Regions from separate parts of the Kocuria sp. KRD140 genome, predicted to be linked through region 4. Evidence: riboswitches for the same ligand, from Rfam matches in the RefSeq annotation. Region 4 holds a riboswitch; each other region holds the start of a gene.
The links. A riboswitch is a leader RNA that binds a small molecule or an ion and turns the genes downstream of it on or off. The one in region 4 is predicted to bind S-adenosylmethionine.

Region 1 (5,781 bases), on a different contig from region 4:
GTGATCGAGAAACTCGCCGCCACGGGTGCCACGGTCACGATGTTCGACGGCCCGGACATCGGCAACACCCCCGTGCTGCGCAGCATCCGCGGGCGCGTGGCGATCTTCAACGAGAACCTGCGCGTGGTGGCCGCCCGGCACGACGCCGTGATGGTGAACCTCTGGGGACTGCAGCAACTGGGGGAACCTGCCATGTGGGCACCGGACCGGTTGCACTTCTCGCCCCTGGGCCACCAGCTCATCGCGTGCGAGGTCCTGGACTCCCTGGGGGTCGAGCACGACCTGGTCCCCGGCGAGCTCGGGGACCGTCCCGTGCGCACGTGGCGCGAGGCGCGTCGCGAGGACCTCGTGTGGGCCGGGAAGTACCTGGTCCCGTGGGTCGGCCGCCGGATCCGGCGTCGCAGCTCCGGGGACAACATCACCGCCAAGCGCCCTTCGTTCGGGCGCACCACGATCCCCGGTGCGGGCGAGGGCATCCCTGTCGAGGACCGGGAGGCCTGAGCCGGCCCGGGGCCGGGTCACCCAGTCCCGCCAGTCAGGGCCGCGCTCACTGAGGCCGGCCCGTTCCCACCGGGTCTCACCGCTGAAGCCGACCCGTCAGGGCTCCATGCTCAGTCCCGCAGCACGGTCTCCCGCAGCAACATGCCCACCTGCGGGGTCTCGATGAGGAACCCGTCGTGCCCGCTCGGGGACGTGATCGTGTGCAGCTCCTGCTCCCCCGGCAGCGCAGCCACGAGTTCGGCGGATTCCGAGGGGAAGAACAACCGATCGGAGTCCACCGCGGCCACGAGCCACTCGCACCGGGTGCGGGCGAGGACGTCCCGTAGCTCGCCGCGGCCCCGAGCGACGTCGTGCGACATCAAGGTCTCGTTGACACTCAGGTACGAGTTCGCGTCGAAGCGGCCCGCGAGTTTGGACGCCTGGTGGTCCAGGTAGCTCTCCACCTGGTACCGACCGCGGTCCGCGACGTGGGTGGCCTCGGGGTCCTCACGGGGTTGGGGTTCGCGGCCGAAGCGCGTCTCCAGCTCGTGCGCGCTGCGATAGGTGATGTGCGCGATCCGCCGCGCGAGCCCCAGACCCGCCTCCGGGTACTCGCCCGCGTAGTAGTCGCCGCCCCGGAAGTTCGGGTCCTGGCGGATCGCGAGCGACTGTGCCTGTCCCCACGCGAGCTGCTCGGCACCCACGCGCGCGTTGGCCGCGATCACGGCGCACGCGGCCACCCGATCCGGGTGGGACACGGCCCACTCGAGGGCGCGCGCCCCGCCCATGGACCCGCCGATCACGAGCCGCCACCGGGAGACTCCGAGCGCCCGCGCGAGCAGGGCCTCCGCGGTCACCGAGTCCCGCACGGTCACGCGCGGGAAACGCGAGCCCCACGGGACGCCGTCCGGTGCGGGGCTCGCGGGTCCCGTGCTGCCGTAGCACCCACCCAGGATGTTGGCGCACACCACGAAGTAGCGGTCCGTGTCGATCGCGGCACCCGGGCCCACGAGTCCGTCCCACCAACCGTCCGCCGCGGCGGCCGCGCCCTCGGGAGCGCTCGCGGCGTCCTCATGCCCCGCACCACCGCGCGCCACGTGCGTGTCACCCGTGAGCGCGTGCTCGATCAGCACCGCGTTGGAACCGTCCGCCGCGAGCTCGCCCCACGTCTCGTACGCGAGGTGCACGTCCGGCAGCCGGAACCGGGACTCGAGCACGAGCTCGCCGAGTTCGGCCCGCCGTACGACGCCGTCGCGCCGCGTGCGCGGCCCGTTGCCCACGACCGTCATGGTCAGTTCCCCGTGTCCTCCGCCGACGACGCCGCGTCGCCGGCAGCGTCGCCGCGCGCACCCACCGCGGCGAATCCGGACTCGAGGTCCGCGAGGATGTCGTCGATGCCCTCGACACCCACGGACAGCCGCACGAATCCCGGTTCCACGCCGGCCGCGAGCTGCTCCTCGTCCTTGAGCTGGGCGTGCGTCGTGGAGGCGGGGTGGATCACGAGGGAGCGCACGTCACCGATGTTCGCCACGTTGGAGTGCAGGCTCAGGGCGTCCACGAACGCGACACCGGCGTCCCGGCCGCCGTCGAGCACGAAACCGAGCACCGACCCGGCACCCTTGGGCGCGTACTTCAGGGCGCGGTCGTGCCAGCGCGAGGACTCCAGACCGGCGTAGGACACCGAGCGCACCTCGGGGCGGGCCTCGAGCCACTCGGCGACCTTCTGCGCGTTGGCCACGTGACGTTCCATGCGCAACGACAGCGTCTCGATGCCCTGCTCGATCAAGAACGCGTTGAACGGAGAGATCGAGGTCCCCAGATCGCGCAGCAACTGCACGCGCGCTTTGAGGATGTACGAGAGGTTGACGCCGAAGGCCCCGTCGGCACCGAGATCGCGGGCGTAGACGAGTCCGTTGTACGTCTCGTCCGGTTGGTTGAAACCGGGGAAGCGCTCAGGGTCCCGCGAGTAGTCGAACGCTCCGGTGTCCACGATGAACCCGCCGATCGCCGTGCCGTGGCCGCCCAGGAACTTGGTGGCCGAGTGCAGCACGATGTCCGCGCCCCACTCGATGGGCCGCACCAAGTAGGGCGTGGCGATCGTGTTGTCCACGATGAGCGGGACACCCGCCTCGTGGGCGATCCCGGCGATCGTCTCGATGTCGAGCACGTCGTTGCGGGGGTTCGGGATGGATTCACCGAAGAACGCCACGGTGTTCTCGCGCACCGCGTCCCGCCACTGCGCGGGATTGTCCGGGTCCGAGACGAACGTGGTCTCCACGCCCATGCGCGGCAGCGTGTGCTTGAGCAGGTTGTACGACCCGCCGTACAGGGACGGGCTGGCCACCACGTGGGTTCCGGCGCCGCCCAGGTTGAGGATCGCGAGCGTGGCCGCGGCCTGTCCGGAGGAGACCATCAGGGCCCCCACGCCGCCCTCGAGGGACGCGACCCGGTGCTCCACGACCTCCGTGGTGGGGTTGGTCAGGCGCGAGTAGATGGGACCCATCTCCTCGAGCGCGAACCGGGCCGCCGCCGTGCGGGCGTCCGGGAACACGAAGGACGTGGTCTGGTGGATCGGCAGGGCGCGCGACCCGGTCACAGGGTCGGGGTTCTGGCCCGCGTGGATCTGTCGGGTCTCGAACGACCAGCCCTGGGGATTGTCGGGGGTGGGAGCGGTGCTCATGGCCGTACTCCTTCTCGGAAGGATCAGGGGTCCGGTGGCGATCCGCACGGTGCCCGTGCTGTGACCGGGCACCAATGACCCGCGCTTGCCGCACGACGTCGGTCGACGCCACGGCCAGGTCCTCACCCAGGGCACCCCACCGCGGAAGGGAGGGTTGCCGGTCAGCTAGCTGGGGCTTCGCGCTGACTCTCGTGACCTATTACCTCATTGTCCGAACCCGGCGGGGCGGGAGTCAAGCCGGGGACGCTGCGAGCGGGCTCGGGGTCAGTGGCCGCTCGTTCCTGCTGTTCCATCTCCCGGGTGTGCAGTTCCCGGTCCTTCGTCTCACGTGGATGGAAGTAGAACAGACCCGTGAGCACCGCGATCACGAACACCGCGAGCATCACGAAGAACAACGGCCCCACACCGGTCAGGTAGATGACGGGGATGGCCAGCGCCGTGACCAACCCGCCCCCGAAGAACGGTTCGAACACCAGCTGCTTGTCACCGAACGCCTCGAACACCGGGTCTTGGCCTCCGGGTCCACCACGCGCATGAGGATCAGCCCGGTGGCGGTCACACCCATGGACGGGTGGAAGTCACCGATACCGCGCCCGAACCAATAGCGACCGATGATGCGGGGTGCCAACCACAGGAAAATGGCCACGTTGAACGCGATGCCGACCACCGCCAGGATGGTGAACGCCGCCAACCACGGCCGCGATGGACATGTGCCGGGAGAACGGTTCCACGGAGGACGGGCGGCTGGTCATGGTGCCGGCGGGGTAGTACTCGTCGCTGCGGAACAGGCTCTGGACCCAACCCACCTTGACGCGCACGAACTTCCCCAGGAACAGGGCGACTCGGAGGATCAGGAGTGTGAAACCGACGGCATTTGCGGACACGGGAACCACCTCGTAGTGATCGGGATCGATATCGGTCTCAGGTCATATAGCGAGGGTTCGGTCGGAGACTCCCCGGCTGATGCTGCGAACTCCAGCCTCTGAGACGCGCGTCTCGTTGACCTGGACCAACACAGTCCCCGCCCGAATCAGCCGTCCCGATGCCAGGTCTCGGGAGGTGCGGAGAGCCGGCCCTGCCCACCGGACCGGGCGGCGCAGGTCACACACTCGCCGGGCTCGCGCTCGATTTGGTGGCCCGTGTGGCCGGTGCCACCATGGCGTCATGAACTTGGATCACGTTTCCTTCGCGGCTCAGCCCGACGGCCTCGAGGCCACCACCGAACGCATCGCGAACCGGTTGGGGATCGAACCGGTCAAGGGCGGTGTGCACCCCCGTTTCGGCACCCGGAACATGATCCTGCCGCTCACCGACCACCAGTACGTGGAGGTCGTCACGGTGCTCGAGCACCCCGCCGCGGAGAAGGCGCCGTTCGGTCAGGCCGTCCGTGCCCGTTCCGACGCCGGCGGCGGCTGGCTCGGCTGGGTCGTAGAGGTCCCCGACCTCGCGCCCTTCGAGGCCAAGCTGGGCCGCCCCTCCGTGCCCGGTGGCCGGTTGTTCCCCGACGGTCGGCAGCTCGAATGGCATCAGATCGGCGTGAAGGGTTTGATCTCCGACCCGCAGTTGCCGTTCATGGTGCACTTCGATTCCGAGGACGAGATGCACCCGTCCCAGGCGCGGATCACGGACGTCCGGTTGAGCGGGATGGAGATCGCCGGCTCCCCCGACCGCGTCACGGAGTGGCTCGGCGGTCCCGTGGAGGACGTCCTGGGCTCGCTGGACGTCACCTGGTGCGCCCCCAACGGCACCCCCGGGGTCATGGCCGTCTCGTTCGACACCCCGGACGGCACCGTCACCATTTGATCTGGTTCCCTTCGGTGCGGCCGACGACGCCGCTCCGCCCGGTCTCCGGCATCAGCCCGCGAGCAGTTGCGGGGCCAGGAAGCCCACGGTGTCCAGGAGGGCGTGGGCGATCAGCAGCGGCATGAGTCGACCGCCGCGGCGGTAGAGCCACACGAACACGAGTCCCATGACCAGGTTCCCGAGCGTGGGTCCGAACCCCTGGTACAGGTGATAGCTGGCCCGCGCCACCGCGGAGGCCACCGCCACGAGCCACCACGACCATCCGAGGGATCGCAAGCGCTCGCACAGGAACGCCACCACGATCATCTCTTCCACGATCGAGTGGCGCAGCGCGGAGAGCACGAGCAAAGAAACCGCCCACCAGGTCTGCTCCATGGTGGATGTGGTGATCTGCGCGGTGATCTCCAGGGACCGGCCCACCTGATAGAGCACCAGGGTGCCGCCGCCCATCACCGCGAACAAACCCATTCCCCACAGCGTGTCCCACACGGGTCTGCGCCCATCCACCCCGATCCTGCACAGCACGCCGGGGATCCCCCGCGCCACCCCGGCCATGAGGTACAGGGCCAGCAGCACGGGGACGAGCGCGAAGCCGATGCCCGTGAGCTGACGCAACGCGTCGATCAGGGGGACGCTGCTCAGGGGCCGGTTGAGCGTCGTCGTGGTGTCGGCCAGCGAGGACCGCATGAGCACCTCGGCCAGATCCAGCACGGCGTAGACCGCGGACGCCCCGAGGGACACGCCGAGCACCAGGACGATCTGAAGCCACGTGTCGGCGCGCGACATGCCGCGCTGCGAAGGGGTGGGAGTCTGCACGG
Region 2 (5,781 bases), on a different contig from region 4:
TCTGCCGCGCGGCACCCGGGGCCTGCATTCCAAGGACGAGGAACTCGTGCCGTGGACCCCCGGGCGTGACGTGTGGTGGCACGAGCTCACCGCGGGCGTCTCGGACGTCCACGAGCCCGAGGCGTTCGACGCGGAGACGCCCCTGTTCATCATCTACACGTCCGGCACCACGGGGAGGCCCAAGGGCCTGGTCCACACGATGGGCGGATACATGGTGCAGACGGCATACACCCACGCCCTGCTGTTCGACCTACTCCCGGACGTGCCCGACGCGTCCGGGGTGCTGCGCCCGGAGGAGCTGTCCGCCGTGAACGACCCCGCCAAGGTGGACTCCACCGTGCACTGGTGCACCGCGGACCTCGCGTGGGTCACCGCGCACACCTACGAGATCTACGGCCCGCTGGCCAGCGGCGTGTCCCAGGTGATCTACGAGGGCACACCCAACACCCCGGATTACGGCCGCCACTTCGAGATCATCGAGCGCTACGGCGTGACCAACTACTACACGGCACCCACCCTGATCCGCTCGCTCATGGGCGCGTTCCCCAAGGGGCTGCCCCCGGTCTACAACCTCTCCTCGATCCGGTTGCTCGGCTCCGTGGGCGAGTCCATCAACCCGGAGGCGTGGCGCTGGTTGCGCGCCCAGGTCGGCCGCGACGAGGTGCCCTTCGTGGACACGTGGTGGCAGTCCGAGACGGGCTCCTGCGTCGCATCCCCGCGCCCGCACGATCCGCAGTTCGCCCCTCCCGGCACGTTCGACGAGGCCGCAGCGCACACCTCCCTCAAGCCCGGTTGCGCTACGCGTGCGGTCCCCGGCGTATCTGTGCGGGTGCTGGACGAGGCCGGTGAGGAAGTGGGCCCCAACCTGCAGGGCTACGCCGTGATCGACAAGATCGGCCCGTCCATGGCCCGCACGGTATGGGGCGATCCGCAGCGCTACCTGTCCTCCTACTGGGCGGCCTACGGCGAGCGCGGTTGGTTCCTGGCCGGGGACGGCGCACGCACCGATGACGAGGGCGACCTCTACATCCTGGGGCGGGTGGACGACGTGATCAACGTGAGCGGGCACCGGTTGTCGACGATCGAGATCGAATCCGCCCTGGTGACCCACCCCCACGTAGTGGAGGCCGGGGCCACCCCGATCCGCGACGCGGTAACGGGCCACGCCATTTTGGCGTGCGTGGTGCTCACGGCGGATGCGCAATCGCTGTCCGCGGACGAGGTCCGCGAGGAGCTGCGCGCGCACGTGGCCCGGGAGATCGGCCCGATCGCCAAACCTCGCGAGGTCATCGTGGTTCCGGATCTGCCCAAGACCCGTTCGGGGAAGATCACACGCCGCCTGCTGACCCAGCTCTACGAGGGCGAGCAGCTGGGCGACCGTTCCTCGCTGCAGAACGAGGAAGCGCTAAACGCGATCGCGGAGGTCTTGGCAGGGCGTGCTTAGCTTGACCACATGAGCTTGTTGCCCCGATCCCACGGCGGTCGCGGCTGGGTCTGGTTGGCGTGTGCGGCCGGGGTCGTGCATGCCGGATTCAGCCTCTACTGGGCTTTGGGCGGGCACTGGTTCCTGGACACCGTGGGGCAGTGGACGGTACGGCTGTCCTACGAGGCACCCCTGGCCGTCGGGCTGGGGCTGGGCATGGTTTCGCTTTTCAAGCTCATGGCGGCCATCATCCCAGTGGCGGAAGCCTACGACAGGGTGCCCTGGCGGCGGTTCTGGCGGGCCACAAGTTGGGTGGGTGCCGCGGTCCTGGTGGTCTACGGCGGGACCAACACGGTGATCAGCAATGCCGTGCTCATCGGGCTCATCCGCCCGGCCACCGGATACGAGCGACTAGCCATGATCGGTCACGCATGGTTGTGGGATCCACTGTTCCTGGTCTGGGGTGCCGCGCTGCTGATCCATCTGTGGCGGTCCCGGCCGGCGCGGACGCGCCCGCACGGCACACGTAAGTCACTTATCGGGAGGTGAACATCCGCACGAAGGAGACGACCGGGGAGCCCACGCCGCCAACTGCGGATGACCACCACCCAGGCTTCTTCCCGATCTGCGGGCATGACCGCGTGTGACCCCGCGAACTGTTATGCCCCGAAGGAACTTCTAAGATGGCTCAGTGATGAATTCCGCCGCGCAGCCCTCGACCGAGCGACCCGTCACCGGCACTACCCGCACGGCCACCGCCCCCGCGGACGCGTCCGTCACTGCCGGGATTGCTGCCGTGGCCGGCGATGCCTGGCAGCGCATGTTCGGGGACACCCACAGCTCCGACCTCAAGCTCGCCATGGCCGCCTCGGGCACCGTGTTGAGCGTGTTCACTGTGGGGCACATGGCCGGGAATATGCAGGTCTACCTAGGCCGGGACCACTACAACGAATACGCCGAGTTCATTCGCACGGTGGGCGCGCCGGTGCTGCCCCGCAACTCCGTGCTGTGGGTCGTGCGTATCGGGTTGATCGGAAGTGCTGCGACCCACGTGTTGGCCGGAACCGAGCTCACGCTGCGGGCCATGAGCGCCGAGGGCCGCACGGTGGCGGATGCGCTCCGGCCCATCACGTGGCGGGTGGGCGCCGCCGCTCAGAAGATACGGAACGGTTTCCCCACCGCGCCTGCCCCGAGCGGGACGCAACGGTACCGGAAAGCGGCGTTCGACGGAGCCTTCCTGGCCAGCCACTTCGACCGCCACGCGCCACGTCAGCGTCCCCGAGGCCGACGCCGCTCCGTCCCCCGAATCATCGCCCGCTCGATGCGCTCCACGGGCGCGGTGCTCGGACTGTTCACGGTGTACCACGTGCTGGACCTGACGGCGGGCGCCCGGCCTGCTGCTTCCGTAAGCCACACCCACGGTGACGCGTACGGCAACCTGGTGGCGAGCCTGTCCCGGCCGTCCGTGGCGGTGTTCTATACGGCCTCGATGGCCGCGCTCGCCGGACACATGATCCATGGCTTGCGGACCGCCGCGATGGACACCGGGGTGACCGGAACCGCGCGACGGGTACGACAGGTGGACACGATCGCTAAGGCCGTGGGCGGCGTCGTCGCCCTGGGGAACGTGAGCATTCCCGTGGCCGTACTGACCAAGGTGGTGCGCTGATGCTGTTGACCGTTCACGTGTGGCGCCAGGCGGGCGAGGACGAGCCCGGTGGCTTCGAGACCGTCCACCCCGTGCAGGCCCGCGAGGACCTGAGCATGCTCGAATTGCTCGATGCCGTCAACGAGACGCTCGAGCGCCAGGGTGCAGAGCCGGTGAGCTTCGACGACGGCTGTCGCGAGGGCATCTGCGGCAAGTGCGGCGTGACCGTGGACGGCGTGGCCCACGGGCCGGAGAAGAACCGGGCCTCGTGCACGCAGTCGCTCAGGGCCTACCGGGACGGGGACGAGATCTTCATCGAGCCCCTGCGCGCGGGAGCGTTCCCGGTCAAGAAGGACCTGTCCGTGGACAAGAAGGCCCTGCGGCGCGTGGCCAAGGAGGCCAAGTTCCCGGTCGCGATGAAGGCGTTGAACACCGCTGGGTGCATCAGCTGCGGCGCGTGCGTGGCCGCGTGCCCCAACGGCTCGGGCCAGCTCTACGTGGGCACGCTGCTCAAGGAACTGCCGCCGCTCGCCAAGACGCCCGAGGAACGCGACGAGCGCTCGAGCAAGGTGCTCGACGCCGCCGAGCACGAGTTCGGCCCGTGCTCCCTGCTGGGCGATTGCACGGAGGTCTGCCCGGCGGGGCTGCCACTCGAGAACCTCACCGCGGTGGCGCGGGAAAACCTGCGCCGGAAGGACCCCGAGAAGTACGGCTGAGTTCCGCCCCGAAGCCAGCGAGCTCACCAGCAGTCGGCGACCCCACGGGCGGGAAGTTCACCGCTTTCACCGCGGGCCCCACCGACCGGGGGCCGAACCGCGGACGGGCGGGTCAGCCCTTGCGCCACCGGGGAAAGGGCAGCCGCAACGGCCCGGCGGGACGCGCGGTGGTGCGGGCCGCCGAGCGTGAGTCCTCGACCACCGTGGCATCCGGGATCCTGCGGGCCAGGGAACGCTGGAACCTGTTCTGCAGCGTGACCTTCGCGGCGGGGCACCCGTGGCGCGCGCCCTCTGAATCAATCGCACCCGCTTTCGGGCGGCTGCGATCCGCACGGTTTGGTCCGTCACCCACGCGCGCGACACAATAGACGCACCATCCCGAGCGGCCGAGAGACCTGGATCCATGACGCCGCAGCAACCCGCAGTGCTCGGCCAACTGCACGGTGCTACCGCCAGGACCGATGGAGTGCTGCGCGGCCCCGGGCAGCTGTCGGACGGGAGCCGTACCCGGCCGACGAGGAGGACATCCATGGCCGAGCACCAGTTCGGTTTCCGCACCCGCGCCCTGCACGCCGGCGGCACCCCGGACGCCGAGCACGGCGCCCGCTCCGTGCCCATCTACCAGACCAGCTCGTTCGTCTTCAAGGACGCCGACGACGCCGCCAACCTGTTCGCGCTGCAGAAGTACGGCAACATTTACTCGCGCATCGGCAACCCCACCGTGGCGGCCTTGGAAGAGCGCATCGCCTCCCTCGAGGGCGGGATCGGGGCGGTCGCCACGTCCTCCGGGATGGCCGCCGAGTTCATCACGTTCGCCGCGCTGTGTGGCCAGGGTGACCACGTGGTGGCCTCGTCCCAGCTCTACGGCGGAACGGTCACCCAGCTGGACGTGACCCTGCGTCGCTTCGGTGTGGAGACCACCTTCGTCCCCGGGACCGAGCCCGCCGACTACAAGGCCGCGATCACCGAACACACCAAGGCCGTGTACACCGAGCTCGTGGCCAACCCTTCCGGGGAGATCGCGGATCTGGAGGGGCTCGCCGCGGTGGCCCACGAAGCAGGCGTGCCGCTCATCGTGGACGCGACGCTCAACACCCCGTACCTGTGCCGCCCGTTCGAGCACGGCGCGGACATCGTGATCCACTCGATCACCAAGTTCCTGGGCGGGCACGGTAACACTCTGGGCGGCGTGGTGGTCGAATCCGGCCGCTTCGACTGGGGCAACGGGAAGTTCCCGGCCATGACCGAACCGGTTCCCTCGTACAACAACGTGACGTGGTGGGGGAACTTCGGTGAGTACGGGTTCCTGACCAAACTGCGTTCGGAGCAGCTGCGGGACATCGGGCCGTCCTTGACCCCGCAGGCCGCGTGGAACCTGCTGCAGGGTGTGGAGACCCTCCCCCAGCGCATGGACGCCCACGTGGCCAACACGCAGGAGGTCGTGCAGTGGCTCGCCACGGATCCACGCATCTCCTACGTCAATTACGCGGGACTCGAGGGCCACCCCCACCACGAACGCGCGCAGAAGTACCTGCCCCACGGCATCGGATCCGTTTTCGCCTTCGGTGTGGCCGGCACGGACGAGTTGAGCGGCCGTGAGGTGGGCGCCCGATTCATCGGGAGCCTGCAACTGGCCTCACACCTGGCCAACATCGGGGACGCCCGCACCCTTGTGCTGCACCCCGCATCCACGACCCACCAGCAGTTGAGCTCCGAACAGCTCGCCGCGGGCGGGGTCAAGGAGGACCTGATCCGGATCTCCGTGGGTCTCGAGGACGCCGCGGACATCCTGTGGGACCTGGACCAGGCACTGAGCGCAGCCAGCGGTAGGAACCGGGACGGCGGCGTCGTCGCCCCCTCCGCCGCGCTCACGGACGCGGCGCGCACCACCCTGGACCAGGACAACAGTGCGGCGGCCTGCGCGCTGCCCGGAGCCGAAGGAGAATAGGTATGAGCACGCAACGCACCTGGGTGGGCCCCAGCGCCCCCGAACG
Region 3 (5,781 bases), on a different contig from region 4:
GCTCCGCGACGTCCGCGGGAGCACCCGCGAGCAGTGCGCCAGCCCGCAGCGGGGCCTCGAACGAATACGTGGCGGTCTTGAGCCGCTCCATGTCCAGGATGTCCTGCACCCCGGGGTGCTCGGCGCCGAATCGATGCAGGGACAACAGCACATCATCCAGCTCCCCGGCCGCGGAGGCGGTCACGGCGTCGAACACCACGTCCGCCACGGCGCGACACCGCGCGAGGTCCGATGCGCACGTGGTCGCGAGCCGCAGTGCCCCTGCCAACAACAGGTCCCCCGCGAGGATCGCCGCCGAGGCCCCCGCGTGTTCCGCTTCGTGCTCGGGTGCGCCGGCGCGGGCCGCGTCACGGCGGAACAGCTCTCCCACCGTGGGCATGCCCCGGCGCAGCCAGTCGCGGTCCACCACGTCGTCGTGGACCAGCAGGGCCGCGTGCAGCATCTCGAACGACGCCGCCAGGCGCACGCACTCGGGGTCCGGCACCTCTGTCTCCCGGTCGCCCGCCGTGTGGTTCCCGTCTCCGGCCGCATCGCGCACACCCGGCGTCTCCGCGGCATCCCCGGCGTCCGGCGCGACGAGCAGGTCAGGCGCGCTCGATCCATCCCCCGCGCCCCCGGCGAAGGAGGACCACGCGATCCACGTCAGTCGCGGCCGGATGAGCTTGCCGCCCACCATGTGCTCGCGTACCCGCTCCCACAGCACCCCGAAACCCGGGCTCGTGGGAACTCGATTCGCGGGGGCCGCGAAGAACGCGTCCAGCTCTTCCCCCACGGCGGTGCGGAAACGGCACCAGGCGGCGTCGTCGGCGGGGGCGACACTCGGGGAGGCCCCAGGATCGGCAACGGACGGGATCCCGGGAGCCGCTCGGTGGGATTCACGGGACCGGGCGGTGCGTACGCGTTCGGTCATGACCCACCCGCCCCGGGATCGTCCTGGGACGCCTGGTCCGCGCGCCCACGCAAGTCTTCCAAGTACTCCTCCAGACGGGACTCGGTACCTCTCAGGAACCGGAGGACGGCCTCACGCCCGGGCTCGTCCAGGGCGTCGAGCTCGTCCTCGACCATCCCGATTACCGGCACGACGTGCTCCCGGGTCCGCTCCCTGGACGAGGTCACCGCGCGCACAGTCATCCGGCGTTGATCCCCCTCCACGGGCTCCCGGACCACGTGACCCGCGCGCACCAGTCGGTCCACCACCGCGGTCGCGGAGGCCGTCGTGATGTGCAGCGCGTGAGCCAGTTCCGTAGGCCCCATGGAATGGACTATGAGCATGGCCATGGCCGCGTAATCGGTTCCCTTGAGCCCCAAGATGCGGCGGATCTCGTACGCGATCTCCGCGTTGAGCACGACCACCCGGCGCAGCGCACGCGACTGCGGGCTCACCGGCCCGTACCACGTTGCACTGCTCTCCATCGCGTTCCTCGCGTTGTGGATAACTAGACAATCTAGTAAACATCATGCTGCACGTGCGGGGGACGTGTCCAACCATGTCACGCGGGTGGAAAACGTTGTCCGCACCTGCCTTGTAGCAGTCATCGGCCGAGAACGCCCTGTCCTCAGCGGGTGATGGACGCGCCCCGTAGTGTCACATCAGACTGCGCAGGGCCCGTAGGACCGCCCCGCCGTAACCACCGTCGAACCTGATCGCATGCACCAGCAGCGGCGGCAACTGGTACCACGGCACCCGGTCGTGCCAGCCGTCCGCGAGGGGGTAGGCGTCGTCGTACGCCGCGAAGCATTCCCGCCCGAAACCGCCGAAGAGCTGCATCATGGCCAGGTCGTACTCGCGGTGTCCGTAGAACGAGGACGGATCGATGAGCCAGTTCGTCCCGTTGCGATCCACCACGCGGTTGCCTGCCCACAGGTCACCGTGCAGCAGGCTCGGGGGTTCGGGAGGGCCCGCGAGTTCGTCCGCTCGCGGCGCCAAGCGCGCCAGCAGGTCCGACGCCGCGGGGTCCAGGTGTCCCGCGTCGATCGCCGCGCGCAGCAACGGCTCGATGCGGCGGTGTAACAGGAAGTCGGCCCAGTCGTCCGTGGGCGTGAGATCCACCGGGAACGAGCCGATGCGTTCCGGCAGCTCCGCCGAGAGCCACCCGACGTGCGGGGCTCGCGCGCGGTGGATGGCCGCGAGACCAGCACCCATGCTGCGTTCCGTGGCACGGTCCTGCCGTCCGGGACCCTCGTCGATCCACTCGAGCACCAGGGCCTCATCGCCCACGTGATGCACCCTGGGCACCCGCACCTCGGCGGGGGCGACGGCGCGCAGCGCTTCGAGTCCCGCCGCCTCCAACGCCAACACACCCGCCGGGGCACCCGGCATGGTCTTGGCGAACAGGGGCCCGTCCGGGGTCTCGAGCCAGTAGGCGCGGGCGGTGTCCCCGCCGCTCAGGGGACGGGCATCGCTCACGCGCAGGTCCGCGACAATCTCACCGGGAAGCTCATCGATGGTGGCCATGCGTCTTGTCTACACCATGCCGCACTGCGCACCACCCCGGACGACTCAGTGGCCACAGTGGAACGCGTGGTGGACGGGGACACCCTGGACGCCACGATCGCGGGGAAGTCCACGCGGGTGCGGCTGCTGAACATCAATACCCCGGAGGTCGCGCGGGACGGTCAGCCCGGCGAGTGCCTCGCGGACGAGGCCACGGCCAAGCTTGAGGACCTACTGCCCAAGGGATCCACGATCCACCTGGACTACGACGTGGAACGCACGGACCGCTACGGCCGCACCCTCGCCCGAGTGACCCGCGACGACGACGGGTTGAACGTCAACCAGGCACTCGTCAAGGCGGGCCTGGCAACGCCCATGACCGTGGGCGCCAACAGCACGTACCGGCGAGAGATGGACAGCGCGTACAACGTCGCCCAGGCCATGCAGGTCGGTTTCTTCGACCCGAAGCAGGACTGCGCGCCGCCGGGGGAATCCGCATCCCCCGGCACCACAACTCCGAGCACCGCGAGCCCGAGCGCGACGCCGAGTCCCACCTCGTCCTCCACGCCCACTCCCACGCCGACGCTCGAGGCGCCTCCCGCGGTCGTGGAGGACGAGGTCGCCGTGGGCGATCCGGCACCCCAACCCAATCCCGCTCCGCAACCGAACTACAACTACAACCCCGCCCCCGCGCAGCCCGCGGCACCTCAGCTACCGGCCGCGCCCCGGGTACCTGCTGCCCCGCAGCTGCCGGCGGCACCCCACGTGCCCCCGGCTCCCGAGAGTGATGGCGGTTATCCCGGTTACACCGGCCCCCGGTGCTACGAACCGGGAGGAAAGGTCTGGCACCCATGCTGAGTTGCTGATGACACGCCAAGGCGCGCCCACCCGGTCGGTTAACCGGGTGGGCGTCCCTGTTTTTCGCCGCGCTTTGGTCACGCGGGTGCACCGGCGAGCCGCCGGATGCACGGCGGCCCGAACTCAGGGTTCGTGACGACCGGGGTTGGCGGTCGCGCTGCGCAAGGGGGACGGCGTCGTCGTCGGAGCGGGTGCCTGCGAGGACGCGGACCCGCCCGCGGCCGGCGCCGCGGCTATCGAGCGCGAGACCCAGTTCTCGGGTCCCAACTCGGGCATCTTCATGTCCTGCACGTCGTGGGGCAGGATGACCACGGCAGGGCCCAGGTGCCCCCGTGCGGTCCATTCCGCCCGCTTGGGAAGACGAGCGCGGCGGGAGGCCGGCGGTTCCGTCATCGTTCGTGGGCCTCGTCACGGGGCTGTGCTACGCTTACTCGTAACAAAGGATCATGAGTCCCGGTGCGAAGCTCTGGCTAGCCGGGCGGCAACCCTCCAGCTGTAGTGGGGTGCCCCAGATGAGGATCCGGCCGCCGCGCAACCGCGTGGTCGGCAAGTACGGCGCTCGGAGCTCGTCCTCCGGCGTCCTAAGGCCGGAGGATTTTTTATATGCCCGCACCCCTCGCAGCGTCAGAACCCGCGCCCGTGACTGGCCCGCCCACGGGGACGTCCTGGCTGGTCCGGCGCCCGCGCCGCTCCACGCTCGTCTCGTTCGAAGTGTTCCCGCCGCGGCCCACCGCGGACCCGGACACTGTGTGGCGCAACATCGACGCCATGGCCCAGGCCGGGCCGGATTTCTTCTCCGTCACCCACGGTCACGCCGGCCATCACGGCGTCTCCCGCGAGGCGCTGCGCCACCTGCGCCGCACGACCAAGACCCCGGTCATGGCGCACTTCACGTGCGGTGGCACGGACCGCGCGGGTCTCGAGCGCGCCGTGGACCAGTTGCTGGACGACGGCGTTCGCGACCTCCTCGCGCTGCGCGGCGACCCGCCCCTGGGTACCGGGGAATGGCGGACCCCCGCGGGTGGCCTGGGCCGGGCCTCCCAACTGGTGGAGCTGATCCGGGACGTCGAACGACGTCGCTTCGGCACCGGGTTCCGCCCGGGTCAGCGACCGCTGTCCGTGTCGGTGGCGTGCTACCCGTCCCCCGCGCGAGGCCGCGACTTCGAGGCGGATCTCGCGTCCCTGTGGGACAAGCAGGAGGCCGGTGCGGACTACGCGATCACGCAGGTGCTCTACGAACCCGAGGACTACGCCACGTTCCTGGAACGCGCGCGCTCGGAGGGCATCCACATCCCCGTGGTCGCCGGGCTCATGCCGCTGAGCAACCCGCAACGGTTGCAGCGCATGACCGAGATCACCGGGGTCCGGGTCCCGGAACGCCTCACCCGGTTCCTGCGCGCCGACACTCCTGAGGAACTGCGCCACCGAGGGGTCGCGGCCACCCTGTCCCTGATCGACGACCTCATGGATCTGGGCTGCGCCGGTTTCCACCTGTACACGTTCAACCGCCCCGAGGCGGCGCTGACCATCCTGGAGCACCTGCGGGTCCGGGATGCCGCACGCGAATACCGAGGCCGCAGCCCCGCGGCCTGACCGCCGCACCAGCCCCGACCGACCCGTGAACCGATCGTGTTGGCTTCGACCGCCACATCCGGGCAGGCCGAAAATCGTTCGTAGCGGCACCACCCACGCTGACGTTCCCCTTACCCCGCCGCGCCGGAGCACACCCGTTGCCGCGGCTCATCACACCCCCTAACCGCCATACCCCACACCAGCTCCGAGGAGTTCCCATGAGCACCCAGCCCGTCCCGTTCCCCGCCGCCACGATCCTGGGCTACCCCCGCATCGGCCCCGACCGCGAGCTCAAGCGCGCACTCGAGTCCTATTGGAAGGACCCGCAACAGCACCCCGCCACCACCGTGCTGGACACCCTCGCCCGGTTGCGTGAGCGCACCGCCACGCGATTGTCCGAACTCGGCCTCACCGCGGATCACGCTGTGCCGTCCGAGGGGTTCGCGGTGGACCACGTCCTGGACACGTCCCTGGCGCTGGGCGCGGTTCCCGCGCGGTTCATCGCGGACGGCTACGAGCCCGCCGCCCCGGACACGCCCCGCGGGATCGAGCTGATCACGGCGTTGTCCCGCGGCACCGATCGGTTGGAGCCGCTCGAGATGACCAAGTGGTTCGACACCAACTACCACTACTACGTACCCGAGATCGGCCCGGACACCCCGTTGCGTGCGAACCCCGAGAGTCTCGTGTCCCGCTACCGGACCACCCTCGGGACCACCGGGATCACCACCCGCCCGGTCCTCGTGGGCCCCGTGAGCCTGCTCTTGCTCTCACGCCCCGAGACCACCGATGCCGTCGCAAGTCACCCCCTGCAGCGCCTCGACGACGTCGTGGCCGAATACGCCGCGATCCTGCGAGCCCTGGCTGAGGCCGGCGTCGAATGGGTGCAACTCGACGAGCCGGCCCTCGCCGCGGAC
Region 4 (5,781 bases):
CTCGACCTCCGCGAACGTGATCCGCGCGGCCGTGGCGCACACCGGGTTGAAGTTGCGCGAGGTCCTCCGGTAGATCAGGTTGCCGTCCGTGTCCCCTCGCCACGCGTGCACCAGGGCGATGTCCGCGACGATCCCGCGTTCCAGGATGTAGGTGCACCCGTCGAACTCCGCGGTGGGCTTCCCCTCCGCCACGCGCGTGCCCACACCGGTGGCGGTGTAGAACGCGGGGATCCCCGCACCGCCCGCGCGCAGCCGTTCGGCGAGCGTGCCCTGCGGGTTGAACTCGACCTCGAGCTCACCCTCCAGGTACTGGCGGGCGAACTCCTTGTTCTCCCCCACGTACGAGGACAGCACCTTACTCACCTGCTTGTTCTCCAGCAGCAGACCGAGCCCTTTGCCGTCCACGCCCATGTTGTTGGACACCACGGTCAGGTCCTTGGCTCCGTTGTCGCGGACCGCTTCGATGAGGTCTCGCGGGATCCCGGACAGTCCGAAACCGCCCACCGCCACGGTCATCCCGTCCCGCAGCGTCTCGGCGAGCAACTCGGCCACGTTGTCCCTGAGTTTGGACATGGTCACCCCTCCAGTGCGTGATCTGCCTCTCAGGCTAGAAAGTGACCACATCTTGGTCAATGCTTCACCCGTAATCGTCGGTGAAGGGATCACAATCTGAAAAACTGTCGCTAGTCTGTCCATATTGTGAACGTCCCGACGCAGGAGCGTGTATGACCCCGCAGAAATCCCGGAACCCGCAGTCCTCCCCGCAGGGCACGCAGGTGGTCTCCCGGATCGCCGCGATCCTGCAGGCCGTGGCATCCGGGGAGTCAGCCGGATCCACCGCGGCCATCGCCCACCGCACGGGGCTGACCCGGCCCACCGCGCACCGATTGCTCGCAGCGCTCGCCGCCGAGGGGTTCGTGGACCGCACGGAGGACGGCAACTGGGCCCTGGGTCCCGAACTGCACATCCTGGGCACGGTGGCCGCCCAACGTTATCCCGCCCAGGACCTCGCGACCCCGTGCCTGCAGCGGCTCGCCGAGGCCACGGGCGAGTCCGCGTTCTTCTCCGCTCGCCGCGGCAACGAGGTCATCTGCCTGGCCCGGGTGGAGGGGGCGTTCCCGGTGCGCTCGCACGTGCTCTACGAGGGCCTGCGGTTGCCCCTGGGCGTGGCCTCCGCGGGACTCGCGATCCTCGGTCACCTACCCCCGGACCAATTGGAGACCGCCCTCGCGGACACCCGGGAGGAGCGGACGCGCCTCGGTCCACAGCACGACGACGCTCACGTCCGCCGCCTCGTCGCCCAGGTCCGGGAGGACGGCTGGTCCCTGAACCCCGGACGTATTGTGGAGGGCTCGTGGGGCATGGCGGCCGCGGTGTTCGACGCGACCGGCCAACCCCGCTACGCACTCTCCCTGACGGGGATCGAACCCCGGTTCACCGCGGAACGCAGACCCCGCCTCGGGGCGGCTTTGCTGGACCAGGCCCACAGGCTCTCCACGGCGCTGCGCGCGGGGGCCACGACCGTGTGAACCGGACGCAGCGGCGTCGTCCCGTACCGTCAGACCCCGCGTTCTCGCACCCCGGAACATCTGTGTCCCGATACCGCATGCGTTGTGCGACTGCGGGTGTTTTTTCGGGACGCAGATGTTCGGGCCCTTGGCCGGAGAGGGGCCGTGGAACGCGGGCCATTGCCTCGACACCGAACGGCAGCGAGGGTGGACGCGGCGACGTCGCCCCGCACTCAGAACGCCGTCCAGCCACCGTCCATCGTGTAGGACGCACCCGTGACCATGCCCGCGGACGGGCCGGCCAGGAACGCGATGAGCTCGCCAACCTCCTCGGGTTCCACGAGGCGCTTGATCGCGGACTCGGTGAGCATGATCTTCTCGATCACCTGGTCCTCGGGGATCCTGTGGGTCGCGGCCTGGTCCTTGATCTGCTTGTCCACGAGCGGGGTGTGCACGTAGCTGGGGTTGACGCAGTTGCTGGTCACACCGTGCTCAGCGCCCTCCAGGGCCACGGTCTTGGACAGCCCTTCGAGCCCATGCTTGGCCGTGACGTACGCGGATTTGTACGCGGACGCGCGCAGACCGTGGATGGAGGAGACGTTGATGATCCGGCCCCATCCGCGCTCGTACATGTGCGGCAGTGCGGCACGGATCAGCAGGAACGGAGCCTCGAGCATGAGCGTGAGGATGCGGTGGAAGTCCGCGGGGTCGAAGTCCTGCACGGGGGCCACCTTTTGGATCCCCGCGTTGTTGACCAGGATGTCCACGTCCAGGCTCAGTTCGGCGAGCGCGGCGGTATCCGAGAGGTCCACGACCCAGGCTTCCCGCCCACCTCGGAGGCCGTCGTCTGAGCGGCTTCTTCATTGATATCCGCGACGACCACGTGGGCGCCGCGGTCCGCGAACGCCTGCACGGCGGCGCGGCCGATCCCGCTGGCCCCACCGGTGACCAGGGCCTTCTTCCCCCCGAGTGATTGCTCCATGACAGCCTCTTTGCGCGTGGACGGTTCTCCTACCGCGTCACGCTACGCCCCGAGGGCCGCCGGGTCACGATCCGGAACGGACCACCCCGGACCAGCTACGAGTCACGGCCCGCACCGGAGTCCGCCGGGTCACGGAAGCCCCGGTGACCCCAGCCCGAGGGGCCGGGGCAGGAGGAACCCGGGGAGCGGCGTCGTCGTCCGACACGCCACAACTGGCGTCCACTCCTCGCGATGCTGTTGGATGGAGCAGTACCCATCCAGAGCGGCCGAGAGATCTGGCTCGTGGAAGCCGCAGCAACCGGGGTGACACCGGTGCTAACGCCAGGACCGATGGAAAGGAACAGCACAGCCATGCCCTTGAACACCGATCGCATCCAGACCACCCACGTGGGCTCCCTGCCTCGCACGCCCGAGCTGCTGAAGGCCAACAACCGTTTCCAGGCGGGCGAGATCGACCTCTCCCAGCTGGGCGAGGCGCTCGACGAAGGCGTCGCAGAGATCGTGCGCACCCAGCGCGAGATCGGCATCGACATCGTCAACGACGGCGAGTACGGCCACACCACGTCCGGCGCCGTGGACTACGGGGCCTGGTGGAACTACTCGTTCCACCGCCTGGGCGGGCTGACCCCCACGGACGAGGACCGGTGGAACGAGGGCGAGAAGCACCGTTCCAGCCCGGGACACATCGTGCTCACGAGCTTCCCCGACCGCCGCGACCGGGAGCGCTTCCGGGACGCCTATGAGGACCCCACAGCGGGCGTGCTCGTGCACCGCAACACGGTCTCCCAGCCCAAGATCACGGGCCCGCTGACCTACACGGGTCAGGAGGCTGTGGCCGGGGACATCCGCCGCGTGAAGGACGCGATGGCCCTGAACGGTGCCACGCAGGGCTTCGTCGCGGCACTGTCCCCCGGCTCCTGCGCGCGCGTGAAGAACGAGTACTACGCCACGGACGAGGAACTGGTCTACGCGTGCGCGGACGTGATGCGCGAGGAGTACAAGGCCATCGTAGACGCCGGACTGACCGTGCAGATCGACGACCCCTCGATCGCCGAGTCCTGGGACCAGATCAACCCCGAGCCCACCGTGGAGGACTACCTGGCCTTCACCCAGCTGCGCGTGGACGCGCTGAACTACGCACTGCGCGACCTCCCCGAGGAGCAGATCCGCTTCCACCTGTGCTGGGGTTCGTGGCACGGCCCGCACACCACGGACCTCGAGTTCAAGTACCTCGTGGACCTCATGCTCACCATCCGCGCGCAGGGCTACAGCTTCGAGGCGTCCAGCCCGCGCCACGGCCACGAGTGGAAGGTCTGGAAGGACCACCAGCTGCCCGAGGGCAAGGTGGTCTACCCCGGTTTCGTCTCGCACTCGACCAACGTGGTGGAGCACCCCGAGCTCGTGGCGGACCGGATCGAGCAGTACGCGTCCGTGGTGGGCAAGGAGAACGTGATCGCCTCTACGGACTGCGGTCTGGGCGGGCGGTTGCACCCGCAGATCGCGCTGGCCAAGCTCGAGTCCCTCGTGGAGGGTGCGCGGATCGCGTCCGAGCGCCTGTTCTGATCAGGCCGCGCGGCTGGTCCTGCAGCTTTTAGTCCCACCGCGTCGCTGACCGTTCCGGTTCCCCGATCTTCCCGGACGACGCCGCCCGCCCCCTTCCGCTGCGCCCGCACCTTCCACGGTGCGGCACGGCGGGAGGGGGCGTTGCCGTGTCATGAACGCGTCACAACGGCCGACATGCTGCCCGCCCGGGTGAACGGCCCGGGAAAAATATACGATTTAGTACACGAAACGTGTGGTGCGCTTCACATTCTTTCGTACACTTATTTCGAGGCCAATCGGTCGGTTATTCCCCTGATCCACCCCGCCACTGGCACCCCACGGACCCCGCGTCCGCCGATCCTGGAGACCCACATGGCATCCACCACCTCAGCGCCCGCTCAGCCGGCGCACACCATGACCCGAGAAGAGCGCAAGGTCCTTGCGGGCACCCTCGTGGGCACCACCATCGAGTGGTACGACTTCTTCATCTATGCGCAGGCGGCCGCCTTCATCCTGGCCACCCACTTCTTCAACCCGGCGGGCGAGCAGAACGCCACGCTGGGACAGATCGTCGCCTGGGCGTCCCTGGGCATCAGCTTCCTCTTCCGTCCCCTGGGTGCGATCGTGGCCGGTCACATCGGTGACAAGTACGGGCGCAAGATCACCCTGGTCATGACCCTCTTCGGGATGGGCGCGGCCACCACGCTGATCGGCCTGCTGCCCACGTACGAGCAGATCGGTATCGCGGCCCCCATCATCCTGCTGGTCCTGCGTATCCTGCAGGGCTTCTCCGCCGGTGGTGAGTGGGGTGGTGCGGCCCTGATGTCCGTGGAGCACGCGCCCGCGAACAAGCGCGGCTTCTTCGGCGCCTACCCCCAGATCGGTGTGCCCCTGGGCGTGCTGATGGCCACCCTGTTCATGTTCGGTCTGAGCACCATCCTGACCCCCGAGCAGTTCGAGGCCTGGGGCTGGCGCGTTCCGTTCCTGTTCTCCATCGTGCTGATCTTCGTGGGTTGGCTGATCCGCCGCTCCGTGGACGAGTCCCCCGTGTTCCTGGAGATGCGCCAGCGCGCCAAGGAGTCCTCCGCTCCCCTGGACCAGCTGTTCCGGACCAACTCCCCGCAGGTCATCCTGGCCGCGCTGATCTTCGCCGCGAACAACGCCGCGGGCTACCTGGTCATCGCGTTCTTCGCGTCCTACGGCACCAAGACCCTGGGGATGTCCCGCCCCGAGACGCTGATCGCCACCCTCGTGGGCGGCGTCGGGTGGCTCATCTTCACGATGTTCGGCGGGTGGATCTCGGACAAGATCGGGCGCAAGCTCACGTTCCAGATCGGCTACGGCATCATCATCCTGTGGGCCATCCCCATGTGGTGGATGCTCAACACGGCGTCCCTGCCCCTGTTCGCGGCCGCGATCTTCATCCTGACGATCGGTCTGGGTCCGTCCTACGGTCCGCAGTCCGCCATGTACGCCGAGATGTTCCCGGCCCGCGTCCGCTACTCCGGTGTCTCGATCGGTTACGCCCTGGGGTCGATCATTGGTGGCGCGTTCGCCCCCATGATCGCCCAGCTGCTGCTCAACCGCACCGGCGCCGCGTGGACCATCGGCCTGTACATCTCCCTGATCTCGCTCGTGTCCTTCATCGCGGTCTCCTTCGTCAAGAAGTCGGACCAGGGCAAGGACCTGCACGTCGCGGAGGTGCACCAGGAGTACGTCCGGGCGCATCCGGACGAGATCGTTCCCCCG

Region 1: it holds a riboswitch for S-adenosylmethionine, as region 4 does, so the genes downstream of both, J1M36_RS11605 (bifunctional o-acetylhomoserine/o-acetylserine sulfhydrylase) here and J1M36_RS04465 (cobalamin-independent methionine synthase II family protein) in region 4, are expected to answer to the same signal.
Region 2: it holds a riboswitch for S-adenosylmethionine, as region 4 does, so the genes downstream of both, J1M36_RS12235 (O-acetylhomoserine aminocarboxypropyltransferase/cysteine synthase family protein) here and J1M36_RS04465 (cobalamin-independent methionine synthase II family protein) in region 4, are expected to answer to the same signal.
Region 3: it holds a riboswitch for S-adenosylmethionine, as region 4 does, so the genes downstream of both, J1M36_RS09310 (methylenetetrahydrofolate reductase) here and J1M36_RS04465 (cobalamin-independent methionine synthase II family protein) in region 4, are expected to answer to the same signal.

What each region holds. Positions count from the first base shown of each region.
Region 1 covers NZ_JABFAW010000009.1:637,895-643,675, reverse strand. Annotated here, with positions in the region: gene J1M36_RS11615 (SGNH/GDSL hydrolase family protein) at 1-501, shown strand, start outside; gene J1M36_RS11610 (homoserine O-acetyltransferase) at 612-1,769, opposite strand; gene J1M36_RS11605 (bifunctional o-acetylhomoserine/o-acetylserine sulfhydrylase) at 1,772-3,160, opposite strand; SAM riboswitch class IV at 3,237-3,357, opposite strand; gene J1M36_RS11600 (hypothetical protein) at 3,322-3,663, opposite strand; gene J1M36_RS11595 (hypothetical protein) at 3,739-4,044, opposite strand; gene J1M36_RS11590 (VOC family protein) at 4,325-4,963, shown strand; gene J1M36_RS11585 (CPBP family intramembrane glutamic endopeptidase) at 5,015-5,779, opposite strand.
Region 2 covers NZ_JABFAW010000019.1:8,922-14,702, reverse strand. Annotated here, with positions in the region: gene J1M36_RS12255 (AMP-binding protein) at 1-1,444, shown strand, start outside; gene J1M36_RS12250 (DUF3995 domain-containing protein) at 1,454-1,972, shown strand; gene J1M36_RS12245 (succinate dehydrogenase cytochrome b subunit) at 2,118-3,092, shown strand; gene J1M36_RS12240 (succinate dehydrogenase/fumarate reductase iron-sulfur subunit) at 3,092-3,787, shown strand; SAM riboswitch class I at 4,158-4,255, shown strand; gene J1M36_RS12235 (O-acetylhomoserine aminocarboxypropyltransferase/cysteine synthase family protein) at 4,317-5,735, shown strand; gene J1M36_RS12230 (CoA-binding protein) at 5,738-5,781, shown strand, end outside.
Region 3 covers NZ_JABFAW010000009.1:112,836-118,616, reverse strand. Annotated here, with positions in the region: gene J1M36_RS09335 (polyprenyl synthetase family protein) at 1-910, opposite strand, end outside; gene J1M36_RS09330 (MarR family transcriptional regulator) at 907-1,413, opposite strand; gene J1M36_RS09325 (fructosamine kinase family protein) at 1,586-2,455, opposite strand; gene J1M36_RS09320 (thermonuclease family protein) at 2,504-3,292, shown strand; gene J1M36_RS09315 (hypothetical protein) at 3,416-3,685, opposite strand; SAM riboswitch class IV at 3,735-3,851, shown strand; gene J1M36_RS09310 (methylenetetrahydrofolate reductase) at 3,896-4,885, shown strand; gene metE (5-methyltetrahydropteroyltriglutamate--homocysteine S-methyltransferase) at 5,083-5,781, shown strand, end outside.
Region 4 covers NZ_JABFAW010000004.1:56,405-62,185, forward strand. Annotated here, with positions in the region: gene J1M36_RS04450 (CoA transferase subunit A) at 1-573, opposite strand, end outside; gene J1M36_RS04455 (IclR family transcriptional regulator) at 726-1,529, shown strand; partial or broken gene J1M36_RS04460 (3-hydroxybutyrate dehydrogenase) at 1,742-2,490, opposite strand; SAM riboswitch class I at 2,741-2,827, shown strand; gene J1M36_RS04465 (cobalamin-independent methionine synthase II family protein) at 2,842-4,053, shown strand; gene J1M36_RS04470 (MFS transporter) at 4,405-5,781, shown strand, end outside.